2 linked regions of the Phyllobacterium zundukense genome follow. The protein of the gene in region 1 binds, or shares a complex with, the protein of each later gene. Links are inferred from orthologs where the notes say so. Each region holds a gene or a part of one and is shown on either strand. Other genes may lie near its edges.

The links.
Region 2: the proteins of N8E88_RS28680 (region 1) and dnaN are in contact, whole or in part, in a solved structure (PDB 1OK7), measured with the Escherichia coli proteins. The link is inferred for Phyllobacterium zundukense from one-to-one orthologs.

The regions. Positions count from the first base shown.
Region 1 is NZ_CP104973.1:3,322,639-3,330,853, reverse strand. Bases 1,861-4,832 are described here. They hold N8E88_RS28680 (DNA polymerase IV), read right to left. Parts: upstream 4,027-4,832; coding sequence 2,695-4,026; downstream 1,861-2,694. Other genes in these bases: N8E88_RS28670 (response regulator), read left to right, coding at 4,685-4,832; N8E88_RS28675 (DUF3572 domain-containing protein), read right to left, coding at 4,111-4,398; dnaE (DNA polymerase III subunit alpha), read left to right, coding at 1,861-2,589. Outside these bases: more of dnaE, read left to right, coding at 1-1,860; more of N8E88_RS28670, read left to right, coding at 4,833-5,056; N8E88_RS28665 (PleD family two-component system response regulator), read left to right, coding at 5,075-6,454; rpmG (50S ribosomal protein L33), read right to left, coding at 6,552-6,719; N8E88_RS28655 (MFS transporter), read right to left, coding at 7,258-8,215. UniProt on the Escherichia coli protein: Poorly processive, error-prone DNA polymerase involved in translesion repair and untargeted mutagenesis. Copies undamaged DNA at stalled replication forks, which arise in vivo from mismatched or misaligned primer ends.
Region 2 is NZ_CP104973.1:464,341-471,071, reverse strand. What follows is about bases 1,041-4,011. They hold dnaN (DNA polymerase III subunit beta), read right to left. Parts: upstream 3,100-4,011; coding sequence 1,981-3,099; downstream 1,041-1,980. Other genes in these bases: dnaA (chromosomal replication initiator protein DnaA), read right to left, coding at 3,274-4,011; recF (DNA replication/repair protein RecF), read right to left, coding at 1,041-1,959. Also shown: N8E88_RS14670 (DUF1254 domain-containing protein), read left to right, coding at 1-539; N8E88_RS14665 (hypothetical protein), read right to left, coding at 518-781; more of recF, read right to left, coding at 796-1,040; more of dnaA, read right to left, coding at 4,012-4,737; rpsT (30S ribosomal protein S20), read right to left, coding at 5,645-5,911; N8E88_RS14640 (enoyl-CoA hydratase), read right to left, coding at 6,056-6,731. UniProt on the Escherichia coli protein: Confers DNA tethering and processivity to DNA polymerases and other proteins. Acts as a clamp, forming a ring around DNA (a reaction catalyzed by the clamp-loading complex) which diffuses in an ATP-independent manner freely and bidirectionally along dsDNA.

The sequences.
Region 1 (8,215 bases):
TTTACGGGCGAGAGCGACGACCCGGAAGCGGCATTGCAGGCCGAGGCCGATGAACTGGCGCGTCAGGCGCGGGAAGGTCTTGCGCAGCGGATCCAGACCTTGGGGCTAGCCGGTGGCCATACAGCCGAGCAATATTCGGAGCGGCTGGAATACGAGATTTCTATCATCACCCGGATGAAATATCCGGGTTACTTTCTTATCGTTGGCGACTTTATCAAATGGGCGAAAGCTCATGATATCCCGGTCGGCCCCGGACGTGGATCAGGCGCGGGTTCGCTCGTCGCCTATGCCCTGACGATCACAGACGTCGATCCTCTTCGGTTCTCTTTGCTCTTTGAGCGCTTTCTTAACCCGGATCGCGTCTCGATGCCGGACTTTGATATCGACTTCTGCCAGGAGCGGCGCGATGAGGTTATTCGCTATGTTCAGGGTAAATATGGCCGTGATCAGGTAGCTCAGATCATAACCTTCGGTACGCTCCAGGCTCGCGCCGTATTGCGCGACGTCGGACGTGTATTGGAAATGCCGTATGGTCAGGTCGACCGCTTGACCAAAATGGTGCCGGCAAACCCGGCAAATCCTGTGACGCTGTCCAAGGCAATCGAAGACGAGCCGCGCCTGCGCGAAGAGCGCGACAAAGAGCCAGTCGTCGAGAGATTGCTCGACATATCATTGAAGCTTGAGGGGCTTTATCGCCATGCTTCGACCCATGCGGCGGGTATCGTCATCGGTGATCGGCCTTTGTCGGAACTTGTGCCGATGTATCGTGATCCGCGTTCAGATATGCCGGTTACGCAGTTCAACATGAAAATGGTTGAAGAGGCCGGGCTGGTCAAATTCGATTTTCTTGGTCTGAAAACGCTGACGGTGCTGCAGAGCGCCGTCAATCTCCTCAAGCGGCGCGGCGTCACGGTGGATCTTTCGGATCTGCCCTTCGACGACAAGCCCACTTACGAGATGCTATCCCGCGGTGAGACTGTCGGCGTGTTCCAGGTGGAAAGCACCGGTATGCGCAAGGCGCTGATCGGCATGCGGCCGGACCGGATCGAGGATATCATCGCGCTCGTCGCGCTCTATCGGCCGGGCCCGATGGAGAACATCCCGACCTACAATGCGCGCAAGAACGGCGATGAAGAGATGGCGTCGATACATCCGAAAATCGATCATCTCGTCAAGGAAACACAAGGCGTCATCATCTATCAGGAACAGGTGATGCAGATCGCGCAGGAAATGTCGGGTTATACGCTGGGAGAAGCCGATCTTCTTCGGCGTGCCATGGGCAAGAAGATCCGCGCCGAGATGGACATGCAGCGGGTCCGATTCGTTGATGGAGCCGTCGAGCGTGGAGTGACCAAGCCGCAAGCCAACTTCATCTTCGACCTGCTCGCCAAGTTTGCGGACTACGGATTCAACAAATCCCACGCCGCGGCCTATGCGATCGTGTCGTTCCAGACGGCCTACATGAAGGCCCACTATCCAGTAGAATTCCTTGCCGCATCAATGACATACGACATGTCAAACACGGACAAGCTCAACGATTTCCGCCGGGAAGCTGTGCGGCTCGGCATCGAAGTCGTCACGCCATCGGTCAATACGTCTTACCGTTTGTTCGAGGTTGGCGAAAACCGAATCTTCTATTCGCTGGCGGCTATCAAGGGTGTTGGCGAAGCGGCTGTCGATCATATTGTCGAGAAACGCGGTGCGACGACCTATGCCAGCCTCGAGGATTTCTGCGAGCGGATCGACCCGCGTGTCGTCAACCGCCGCGTCTTCGAAAGCCTTATAAATGCTGGAGCTTTCGACTGTTTCGGGCGTGAACGGCCCGCCCTGATCGCCGGGCTCGACCGGATTATCGGTCATGCACAACGCACGCAGGAAGACAGCGTTAGTGGTCAGGCGGATATATTCGGGGGAATGGCCGCAAGTGCCCAAACCATCCAACTCCCCGCGGCTGCACCTTGGCTTTCGGCGGAGAAGTTGCGGCGGGAATTTGAAGCGGCGGGGTTCTATCTCTCGGCGCATCCGCTCGACGAGTACCGGGCAGTGCTGGAAAAGATGCGCGTCCAGACCTGGTCGGAGTTTTCGGCGGCGGTCAAGCGCGGCGCCAATGCAGGGCGTCTTGCCGGGACAATTACGGCCAAGCAGGAGCGCAAGACCAAGACCGGCAACAAAATGGGAATCATCCAATTCTCTGATTCTTCAGGACAATTCGAGGCGGTGCTCTTTTCCGAAGCTCTTGCGCAGTACCGCGATCTGCTAGAACCAGGTCGTTCCGTGGTGGTCACTGTTGGCGCCGAAGATCGGCCGGAGGGCATTAGTCTGCGCATCCAGACGGCTCAATCGCTCGAAGACGAGGCGACCCGCATGCAGAAGGCCTTGCGCCTTTATATGCGTTCCAGCGAACCATTGAGCGCCGTTACTCCCTATCTGATACCGCAAAACGACGGCCAGGTAGTGAGCCTGATCCTGATCAAGGAAAATGGCGCAACCGAAGTGGAGATCGAACTGCCGAACCGCTATCGTGTCGGTCCGCAGGTCGCAAGTGCGATGAAAGCCATACCGGGAATTGTGGAAGTCGAGATGGCCTGAGAGGCAAACCTCAACCAGCAACAACTGAATTGCAATTCCGGGTGGAAAATTTCGTTCCAGATTCGGCTATTCTTGTTCCAGATTGGGAGAGTCTTTGTCCCATATTCACCGGTTTTCGTTTGAATCCGTATCATCCGGCAGAGCTTCGACTCGAGATTTGATCCTGCCGAACGTGTATCCGGTCTCGACAGCATTGTTGCCGAATTTCCCGCGGAGCTTGTCTATCGCCGTTTCGGCAACCGCACGTTTAGTCGCTTGAATATCGACCAGGTCGAGAGGGTCAGCGCGATCATCGTTGCCAAGGTCGCTGACGCCTATCCCGAGCAGACGAAATCGTGTGCCGTCGATTTCTTTTTCAAGCAGCGAAAAACCGGTGCGAAAAATCCGGTCGGCCAGTTGTGTCGGATCAGACAACTGCCGGTTCCGGGTTCTAAGTTTGAAATCCCGAGACTTCAATTTGAGAACGACGGTCCGTCCCGCGATGTCCGCCGCTTTGAGGCGCCTCGAAACCTTTTCCGACAAAGATCGCAATATCGGCGTGAGCTCTTCAAGCGATGCGATATCTGCATTGAAGGTCGTTTCAGCGGATACACTTTTGCTCTCGCTGTCAGGTTCCACACGCCGCGTATCAAGTCCCCGCGATAGACGGTAGAGGCGCTGCCCCATCGTACCATAGGCAGCCATCAAGGGACCAAGTTCCATCGTCTGAAGTTGGCCTATGGTGCGAATGCCATCGCGCTCCAGCGTTGCATTGAACGCCTTGCCAACGCCCCATATCATGGTCACCGGTTTATCGGCCAGGAAAGTGGAGGCCTCTTTCGCTCCGATGACAGCAAAGCCGCGCGGCTTTTCGAAGTCCGAGGCAATCTTTGCGAGAAACTTGCAATAGGAAATGCCGACCGAAACCGAAAGCCCCATTTCTCGTTCTACTCGATTTGAAAAATGCGCCATCACCCGGGCCGGTGGATCGTGATGAAGGCGCTCTGTCCCTGACAGATCCAGAAAAGCTTCATCGATCGACAGCGGCTCGACCAAAGGAGTCAAATCGCGCATCATCTGCCGGATTTCGCGACCAACGCGGGCATATTTTTCCATATCAGGACTGATCACAACAGCGTGCGGACAAGCCGCCAGAGCTTTAAACATCGGCATCGCCGACTTCACCCCATGGATGCGGGCGACATAGCAAGCCGTTGAAACGACGCCACGTTTCCCCCCGCCAATAATGACCGGCTTGTTTCGCAATTCCGGATTGTCGCGCTTTTCCACTGAAGCATAGAACGCATCGCAATCCACATGAGCGATGCTGAGGCGATACAGTTCCGGATGGCGCAAGAGACGCGGGCTGCCGCACACATGGCAGCGTTTTCCGTCGGTTGCCTGAGCTGCCAGACAGTCACGGCAAAAACCAAATCTCGGATCGTTGAGGGTTGCCATCGGGGTCCGGAACATAAAAGGAACGAGCAGACCTTAGCGAAGGTGCCGTTACCTTGCAACGATCAGCCAAGACCTATCAACCGTTCAATCGATGTCTTGCCGGCCACCAGGAAGGAGCCGAAGCGCTTCCTGGAATCGGGCAGGATTTGTTCCTGTTGCCTCGCAATAGCGCAGCAACGTCGGTTCGTGCCCAAGGTAGAACTGGAGAACGCCCGCCAGAAATCCCGGCTCGCCGGCAGCCCTCCGAATCTGTTCGGCGGTAATTCCCGTCAATGCAAGGAACCGGGCAAGCAACTCGCTGTCGTCAGCCAGAAACATCAAAGCATTGATTGCCAAGGTTTCCGCGTCGCCGACATTGACTTGATCCTTCATTACACCGCCTCCCGCCCAGAATAGTACTGTTCACAGTCCCATCCGCTGTTTCGTTGTTTCCAAATTTCGCTATAGCCGGTTGAATATGATCAAAAGAAGATGTTCAATAAATCCTTGGTTAAACATGATCAGCAGCATTTCGGGATTGGGCTGAAGAGTTTCCTTTTCATCAATCATCACAGGCTATCAAATGCATCCATACAGTTGGGGCTGCGATCCGATCTTTGTCCCATAAAACTTGACAGGTGGCATGCGTCTTTCAAGCATGATCAACAGGAAATTGCCGATGGTAAAGAAAGTGATGATCGTCGAGGATAATGAGCTTAACATGAAGCTCTTCCGCGATCTTATTGAAGCCAGCGGCTATGAAACCATCCGGACCCGCAATGGGCTGGAAGCACTTGATCTGGCTCGCGAACATCGGCCTGATCTGATCCTCATGGACATTCAGCTGCCCGAGGTGTCGGGTTTGGAAGTCACGAAGTGGCTGAAGGCGGACGACGATCTGCATGTAATCCCGATCATCGCCGTTACCGCTTTCGCCATGAAAGGCGACGAAGAACGTATCCGGCAGGGCGGTTGCGAGGCCTATATTTCAAAACCCATCTCGGTGCCGAAGTTCATCGAAACCATCAAATCTTATCTTGGCGACGCTTGATCGTCAGGGGAGTGAAATATGACGGCCCGCATTCTAGTCGTTGACGATGTTCCCGCCAATGTGAAGCTGCTCGAAGCGCGATTGAGCGCGGAGTATTATGAAGTCGTCACGGCATCGGACGGCTACGAGGCCTTGGAAATATGCGAGAACAGCAATGTTGACGTCATTCTGCTTGATATCATGATGCCAGGATTGGACGGGTTCGAAGTTTGCCGCCGACTGAAGTCGCAGCCTTCAACCGCACATATCCCTGTGGTCCTGGTCACGGCTCTGGATCAGGACACAGACCGCATTACCGGACTGAACTTAGGTGCTGACGATTTCCTGACCAAACCCGTAAACGACTTGCAACTTCTTGCACGCGTGAAGAGCTTGGTGCGATTGAAAAACCTGACCGATGAGCTGCGGTTACGGGTTGCTACTACCCGCGATGTCGGGTTGGAGTCGATCTTGCGGTTCCCGAGTGGCAGCGAGGGCAGCGCCAAGAACGCCCGTGTTCTGCTGATCGATGAACGACCCGAAAGCGTCGAGCGGATTCAGCGCATATTGGCCGACGAAGGGGTCGTCGATGTTCAAACGGATCCGCAAGCGGGATTCTTCGACGCTATCCAAGGCAACCATGATTGCCTGGTCATTTCATCAAGCTTCGCGAATTTTGACCCGCTGCGCATTTGTGCGCAATTGCGGTCACTCGACAACACGCGGTCGCTGCCCATTATCCTCGTGGCAGATCGGGGTGAAGAACCATTGATCCGGCGCGCCTTGGAATTGGGTGTGAATGACTATCTGGTGCGACCGCTGAATCCGAATGAATTGCTGGCGCGGTTGCGCACACAGCTTCGACGGAAAGCCTATCATGATGGATTGCGGGCCAGTGTCGTCAAGACCTATGAAATGGCGGTCACGGATAGCCTGACCGGTTTGCACAACCGTCTCTACCTGGAGACGCATCTTGCAACCCTGTTCAAGCGCGCTGTCGAACGCCGGCGGCCGTTGTCCATTCTCATGACCGATATCGACCGGTTCAAGCTTATCAACGATACGCACGGTCACGACGGCGGGGACGAAGTGTTGCGGGAATTTGCAAGGCGCTTGCGGCGGAATGTACGCGGCAGCGATCTTGCGAGCCGCTATGGCGGTGAGGAGTTTTTCATAGTGATGCCGGATACCGATTCGGCGCTCGCTGCCGTTGTGGCTGAGCGCATCCGGCGCGAGGTTGCAGCGACACCATTTGTTGTCAATCAAAGCGGGACCGGCGCTCCCGTAACAATCAGCATCGGTATTGCCAGTGTGCTGCCCAAGGATGACAGCGTGCAAAATCTGTTGAAGCGGGCCGACGACGCTCTTTACGGCGCAAAGGCGGCCGGACGCAATCGCGTAGTCTCGGCCGCGGCCTGACGGATAAAAATCAACGGCTTATCGTGTTTGCTCGATAAAAATGTACAAACAAAAATGCCGCCCTGAAGGCGGCATTCTTGTTTCCGGAAAAACAAGATTACTTGATCTTGGTTTCCTTGAATTCAACGTGCTTGCGTGCGACCGGGTCGTACTTGCGGAAAGACATCTTCTCCGTCTTGGTACGGCTGTTCTTGCTCGTAACGTAGAAGAAACCGGTGTCAGCGGTCGACAGAAGCTTGATCTTGATATTCGCAGCCTTGGCCATTTTCAGTTTACCTGTTCTGATTATTGAGGACCGCTATTCAAGTCCAGCAACGTGGCCATAAGCGGAAATTCGGCCGGACACTTAACCGAACGGGGGGAAAAGTCAAGCCTGCGTCGGTCACCGCGCCAATATAATCGATCAATCGGCGTGTCCTCAAATGAAGGACAACCTTGTACCGCATTTTCCGAGATCTCGATTCAACCCTGCGTTCGTTGCCGAGCACCTCAAAGCACGCGATGAGTCAAACTTCGAGATTTGAAGGCAAAAGCAGCAACACCCAGCCAGCCGGTGTATCGGGGGAGACGGGCTCCCCCGACTGCGGCAAGAGCCTTGCCTTCAACCTTGGAGTTGAATCTATGCGGTATTTGCCGTTTAGCATCAGCCTTACTATGAAAAGAACCCGGACGTGCTGGACAATAGCGATCCGGGTTCACTTTCAAAGATAAGGAAGAGAGAGGCGGGCGACAGCTCGCCTCTCACTCCAGGGGCAATATAGCACTGTCTTGAATAAATCCAAGCGCGCTGTAGTTGTAGTTGATTAGCCTCTGCGGCTAATTAGACGTGAGCCCACCAAAAGCGCGTAAGCAGCGAAAAATATCGCAAGGGCGACTGCAAAGCCCGCGGGGCCCATCAGATCCATGCCGATACCGACGGCTTGCGGACCAACGAGCATACCGACTGCGTAGCAGAAGACGAAGGCCGCGTTGGCGGAGGCTAGCTCGCGGCCCGTGAGTTGCGAGCCGAGATGGGCCAGGCCAACGGTGTAAAGGCCGGCCACAACGCCACCCCAGACGAACAGCAATCCCGCGACGAGATACCAGTTGGAATAGATGAATGGCAGGACGCACATGCCCGCCAAGCCGATCAACGCGCAGACAAGCAGGATCTTGCGACGATCATTGACGTGATCGCTGAGGAGCCCAATTGGAATCTGCAGTAGCACGTTGCCGAGCCCGATGGTTGTGAGCAGGAGAGCTGCATTGGCTTCGCTATAGCCGACCCGGGAGCCGAAGACGGGAAACAATGCAAAGCCCCCGGTTTCAACCGCGCCAAAGACAAAGACCGCTGCCGTCGCCGTCGGCACAGCCCAAATGAACGGTGCGAAAGGAACATGCTCCTCTTCATGGAAATCCGGGCTTTCCTTCCACGCGAAAAGCACCGGTAACATGGCGAAGATGATGATGCCGAAGCCGACCGCAAACGGCATGATGCCGACGCTGCCGATACGCGAGAACAGCCATGGTCCAAGCGCGAAGCCCACTGAAAGAACGGTGGCATAAATGCCAAGCACCAGCCCGCGTTTTTCGGGAGGAGCGGCGGCATTGATCCAGTATTCGGAAAGGATGAACAGCATTGTCAGCGCGAAATGCAGGAAAACACGTAGTACGACCCACATCCAGAACTCGGTAAAGAAGTGAAACCCCACGAATGAGAAGCCGCCAATCAGCAACATTCCGAGCAGGGTAGGCACCACACCGAACCGGGCTGCGATGGGA
Region 2 (6,731 bases), 2.9 Mb from region 1 along the record:
TGCAATGGAAGATGGCGACTCTGGCCCGGGTCGCGAACAATTGGTCGATGAATACCGACACGATGGGTGTCTACGGTAATTACTATCTGAAGCGTGCAATCGTGGCCCAGGTGGGGCTTGGCGCGAACCTTCCTGATGACGCCATCTACCCCCTCAATCTCGGCGACGAAAAGGGCAGCCCGCTGAATGGAGCGAACAATTACACAATTCATTTCGACAAGGCGTCGCTGCCGCCAGTCAAGGCGTTCTGGTCGATTACGCTCTATGATTCTCAGGGTTTTCAAGTTGCCAACAGCATCAATCGGTTCGCCGTAAGCAGTTGGATGCCGTTTGAGTACAATGCCGATGGTTCGCTTGATATCCACTTCCAGGAAAAAAGCCCTGGCAAGGATAAAGAGGCCAACTGGCTACCTGCACCCGCAGGACCGTTCAACCTGACCATGCGGCTCTATGGGCCGGAAAGGGACGCGCTGACAGGGAAATGGAATCCGCCTCCGGTGGTGATGGTTCCGGCGCTTCAACAGGTCATTGCGCAATAGCGCGAAGGTTCTGCCGATAGGCTGGCATGAGTTACGCCCGGCGCATTTTTCATGATATCACCGGTCTCTGGCCGGCGATCCTGAACGAACTGCGCTCCTTCGCGCGTCCGGGACCGCGCATGATCGACGAATTCGCGTGCGTGGTATCCGTCTTGTGCCAACGTGGCGCTGGTGGTCGCACCGGTGGCTGTCAGGTCACCGGCGGTCATGAGCGTCGGGCTCGCGGTGTTCGGCGGAGGCATCCTCTATTTACAACCTAGCGCTGTTGCACCGCACCATGCGAAACGTCGAAGAACCGAGCTCGTCCTTCGAGGCTTCTAAACAGCGCCTTGTCCGTGCCAGTCATGAAAGCTTGGCCGCCAAGTTCCTCTATGATGTCAAATAACGCCGCCCTTCGGCCCTCATCCAGATGCGCGGCGATCTCGTCCAGAAGCAGGATTGGCGCCATACCAGATAGTTCGCCCGTCAACCGCGCGTGGGAGAGAATGAGACCGATGAGCAAGGCCTTCTGCTCGCCGGTGGAACAGAGTTCAGCCGGCATCGCTTTTGGCCGATGGCGGACGAGCAGATCGGTGCGATGCGGGCCATCGAGCGCGCGCCCCGCGGCACGATCACGGGTGCGTCCGTCATGCAAGGCGCGGCGGAACGTTTCTTCGACATCGGTTGCCGCTTCGATACCGATACGCTGCTCGAGTTCGCCTTCGAGCAGGCAATCCGCCTTGGGGAAGGGGGTGTTGTCGGGCAAGCGCTCGATCATGCCATTGATCAGGCGCATGAGCTCGGCTCGCGCCGCAGCAATGGCGATGCCCAGTTCGGCCATCGGCGTCTCGATCGCATCGAGCCAGGCATCGTTGCCGCGCTCTTCCGTAAGCAGGCGGTTACGGCTGCGCATTGCTTTCTCGTAGTCGAGGACGCGCCTGCCGTGCGCCGGGTCTATGGCGAGGACCATACGGTCAAGGAAGCGGCGACGATCAGCGGCCGGGCCTGTGAACAACCCGTCCATGGCTGGAACCAGCCAGAGGATGCGGGAGTATTCCAGGAGCTCGTCGGCGCCAGCCGCCGTTACGCCATTGATGCGGACGCGCCGCGCATTGTCCCCGGGCGCATTGCCTGCAAGACCCGTGCCGATTTCGACAGTGCCCTCGGCGGTTTCGATGGCGGCGTGAATGGCAAAGCCGTCGGCCGCATCGTTGCGGGTAACGTCGGTATAGGTTGCGCGGCGCAGACCCCGGCCTGGCGACAGGAACGAAATCGCCTCGAGCAAATTGGTCTTGCCCGCACCGTTCTCGCCGGTCAGCACCACATGCGACGGCGCCAGCCGCAGCGACAGGTTTTCATAATTGCGGAAATTGGCGAGCTTCAGCCGGCTGATCGAAACGCGGGCCGGCTTGCCCGCATCCGTATTCGGATCATCGGTCATGTGAGTTTGACGCTAATGTCGTCAAACCCGCATTGGCATGAGCACATAAAGCGCATTTTCATCGCCCGTATCGCGCACCAGCGTCGGCGAACCTGCATCGGCCAGCATGAAAATCGCCTCTGATCCCGTCAACTGGGCCGTAATATCGAGCAAATACTTGGCATTGAAGCCGATCTCGATCGGATCTGAGTCGTAGTCCGCGGAAAGCTCGTCCGTGGCACTGCCGGAATCAGGATTGTTGACGGTGAGAGTCAACTGGCCATCCGCGATAGTCAATTTGACTGCCCGGCCGCGCTCGCTCGAAATCGTCGAAACGCGATCGACGGCGGACGCAAAGCTTTGGCGGTCGATTGACAGTTTCTTGTCATTTCCGGAGGGAATGACGCGCTGATAATCGGGGAAGGTGCCGTCGATCAACTTTGAGGTGAGGACGACCGAGCCAATCGTGAAGCGGATTTTGGTCTCCGAGAGTTCGACCGTCACGACGATATCCGGATCATCGACAAGCTTTTGCAGTTCAGCGACAGTCTTGCGCGGAATGATGATGCCGGGCATGCCTTCAGCACCTGACGGGGCTTCCAGCTCGGCGCGAGCAAGACGGTGGCCGTCGGTCGCAACTGCCCGCAGCTTTAGCGCACCCTCGCTCTCGATCGCATGCAAATAGATACCGTTGAGGTAATAACGTGTCTCTTCGGTGGAAATGGCGAATTGTGTCCGGTCGATCAGGCCTTTCAGTGCGGTTGAAGGCATACGGAACGTGTGGGTGAAGGAACCGGCTGTGAGCTCGGGAAAATCCGATTGCGGCAGACACTGCAGGCGGAAACTCGACCGGCCCGAGGTCACGGCCATGGAGTTACCGTCGGTGTTGGTTGCAAGCAGGACTTCCGCGCCATCCGGCAGCTTGCGGACGATATCGTAAAGAAGGTGCGCTGGAACTGTCGTCGCGCCAGCCTGGTCTACCTGCGCCGCCGTCGCTTCCGTCACTTCGAGATCGAGGTCGGTGGCCTTGAGGGCGAGGCTTGCGCCATCGGCGTTCAAAAGAACATTCGACAGGATCGGAATTGTGTTACGTCGTTCGACCACACGATGCACATGGTTGAGCGATTTCAGAAGATTGGAACGTTCAAGAGTTACACGCATGATAAACCGGTCTCGCTGACTTCAATTCCAGCCAAAGCACCGCGGGTTTGCCGCACTTTTCTGGTGAGGGAAACGCAATTTTCCCAAGGTCAGGCAAATTGGCAGATATTTACCGCAAAAAGCAAGTCTGCGGCTGGCAACAGTGTGCCATACCGCAGGCTTTCTGTTGATAAACTATTGAGCCTGGTCGTTGATCAAACGCTTGAGCAGCTCCAGCTCTTGCGACAATTTCTGGTCCTTGCCGACGATATCTTCGATCTTGCGAACCGCATGAAGAACCGTGGTGTGATCGCGACCACCAAAGCGGCGGCCAATTTCCGGCAGCGAGCGCGGTGTCAGTGTCTTGGCGAGATACATAGCGATTTGACGGGGTTTGACGATCGTGCGCGTGCGCCGGTTCGATAGAAGGTCCTGCTTTGACACGTTGTAATGCCGGGCAACGATCCGCTGGATCTCCTCGATGCGGATACGCTTGGCTTCGCCACCGCGCATCAGATGGCTCAGAAGTTCATCAACGCGATCAACCGAGAGGTTGGGCTCGAATGTCTGGCGGAAGAGGAGCTGATTGAACGCACCTTCGAGTTCACGGCCGCTGCCGGTGACGGACTGGGCAACGTGGTCAAGAATCTCCGGCGAGATGTCGAGCGAATGGTCTTCCATTTGGGCCGCGACAAGACGGCGCTTCAGGATTTCGAGACGCATCGCATAGTCCGGCGAGATCATTTCAAGCGCTACACCGCCCTGAAGACGCGAACGAACGCGCGGATCCAGCGATTCAAGCTCGGACGGCGGACGGTCGGCGGCGACCACGACCTGCTTGGCACTGTCAAGCAGCGTATTGATCAGATGGCAGAACTCGTGCTGGATCGACTTGCCTTGCAGAAACTGCATGTCGTCGATGATCAGCAGATCGATGTCGCGGAGCTGTTCCTTGAACGACAATGCGTTGTTGTCGCGGATGGCGGTTGCAAAGCGCCACATGAAATATTCGGCGGTGAGATACACGACACGGGCACGTTCCGGACGCTTCAACGCTTCGGCGGCAATTGCTTGCAAGAGATGCGTCTTGCCGAGACCGACAGAGGCGTGAATGAACAGCGGATTGAACCGGATAGCACTGGCGCCTGCGTCAGCAATCGTGCGCGCAGCAGCAAGCGCAACGCGGTTGGGCGTGCCATCGACAAAGGTGTCGAATGTATACCGCGGGTCGAGCGGCGAACCGAAGACGGCATTCTGGGCGCGGTCGACAAAATGCGTTGGTGCTTTCTTGTCCTGCGTGGTGTTGCCGACCGGAAAAACGGGCTTTTCGCGTGTGAGGGCACGGCTGTCAGCGCGCATCGTGGCTTCCGTATCGCAAGCCGGGCGGGTAGCGCGGCTGGCGCTGCGGAAAACGATCTCGACCTTGAGCGTCTGCTCATCTTCTTCACGCCAGAGGGCAGTGATCATGTCGCAGTAATGATTGTTGATCCACGAACGCAGAAAGGCAGTCGGAACCGACAGGCGAACGATGCTCTTGGACGTTTCATCCAGTTTCAGGCGGCCAAACCAGCTTGAATAAACCTCGCTTCCGAGTTTCGCTTTCAGCTTAAGCTTGACGCGCTCAAAAATCAGCTCCCCCTGGCTGCCGGCCGTGTCCATATTATCCCCTTCCATATGGAGCGGGACCATGGCTGCCTTTGAGCCGTTCTCCATTATTCCGCTGGTCATTGTCATCGCCTCATCCTGATATTGTCGTTCGGGTCACGCCCGTATTTTTGCAAAATGAATTCCGGCCAACCGCCCCAGTGGTCAGCCCGAACAGTCTAGAAGCTAAAGGGTAGAGGTCTTGGCGATAACGCAGTGCCGGACTGAATAAATCTCGTCCAGAATATTTATAACTACCACGTTCGCATCCCTCTCTCAGTTTAGGCGCAGTAAGACTTACGCCCGGCTCTCGCCAGCGTCGTCGACTCGCTCATTTTTTGAAACAACTCAAATCGCAAGACTTGAGTACTGACAAAATCTACCCGTCACGCAAACGATAAAATCTGCGCCCGACCCTACATTTACTAAGCCTGTTAAATGGGTTTTTGCCCACCCCTTCGATGTCTGGACCTTACAAAAACCTTTGCAGGAAGGGCAAGTGTGCCCCAAGGGTTTTTTGATGAATTAAAGGTTAACGATTTTGCATTTTTTTTAACGGTCTTTGAGACAAAGAGGAAAAATCGTTCGGATTCAAAGCCTTTTTTGGGCTCTACATTTTGTTGCAGTGCGGACTCCTGTTGGCAAAAAAAAATATTAAATTATCGCTTGACAGAGGCTGAGGCGGGAGATTCTCCCCGCCTACTTCGCGCTATAACGACTACCTACCATAAACCATTGAAAACAAAGGCAAATTGATGGTTGACGCTTTTTGTCCTAGCAAGTTTGTGACCAACATATGTCATGGTTTTGATAAGCCACGATCTTTTCCTCGGGAAACGAATTTATTCCCACAGAATCGCCCAAAACAAAAAACCCGGCTAACGAGCAGCCGGGTCTTCATATATAAAAATGAGGGGTGCGATCAGGCCGACATGCTCTTCAGGCGAGCCGACAGACGGGACACTTTGCGTGAAGCGGTATTCTTGTGAAAGACACCCTTCGATGCAGCGCGCATCACTTCCGGTTCAACCGCCTTGAAGGCGATGGAAGCGGCTGCCTGATCACCGCTTGCCACCGCATCTTCGAACTTGCGGAGGAAGGTGCGCACGCGGGAGCGGCGGGACTTGTTGACTTCGGTGCGGGCTTCGATCTTGCGCGCCGCTTTTTTGGCCGAAGGAGTGTTGGCCATGTTGCCTCTCTTTTCTGTCAGCTAATCGGCAGCGTTAAAGCGGCCGTCACAAAATAATAGGGCGGCCAAGAGGCCACCGAACGTTGTCGGGCTTATAGATGACGTTTGCTTTTGCGTCAACGAGGAATCTACGCGATTTTGCTCTTACCGGTTTTTGAAACCCGGCGCGCGCTTTTCCGCAAATGCATTCATTCCCTCGCGCTGATCCTCGAGCGCGAACATGGAATGGAACACGCGCCGTTCGAACCTCAAGCCTTCTGCGAGCGTCGTTTCATAGGCACGGTTGATGGTTTCCTTGGTCATCATGACGACGGGCAGGGAGAAAGATGCGATTTTCCCGGCGGCCTTCATGGCTTCGTCGATCAACTCACTGGCAGGCACAACACGCGAGACCAATCCGCTGCGCTCCGCCTCTGTGGCATCCATCATGCGCCCGGTCAGGCACATGTCCATGGATTTGGACTTGCCAATAAAACGGGTGAGCCGCTGCGAACCACCCATGCCTGGCATGACGCCGAGGGTGATTTCCGGCTGGCCGAATTTTGCGCTATCGGCGGCAATAATGAAGTCGCACATCATGGCGAGCTCGCAGCCGCCGCCAAGCGCATAGCCGGAAACAGCAGCGATCAGTGGCTTGCGCAACCGCGTCACCCGCTCCCATTCGCTGAAATAGTCGCCAAGATAGGCATCGGCGAACTCCAGTGTTTGCATCTCCTTGATATCAGCCCCCGCCGCAAAGGCCTTTTCCGAGCCGGTAAGCACGATGGCGCCGATGCTAGTGTCCTTGTCAAAAGCCTCAAGCGCTTCGGCAAGCTCAGCC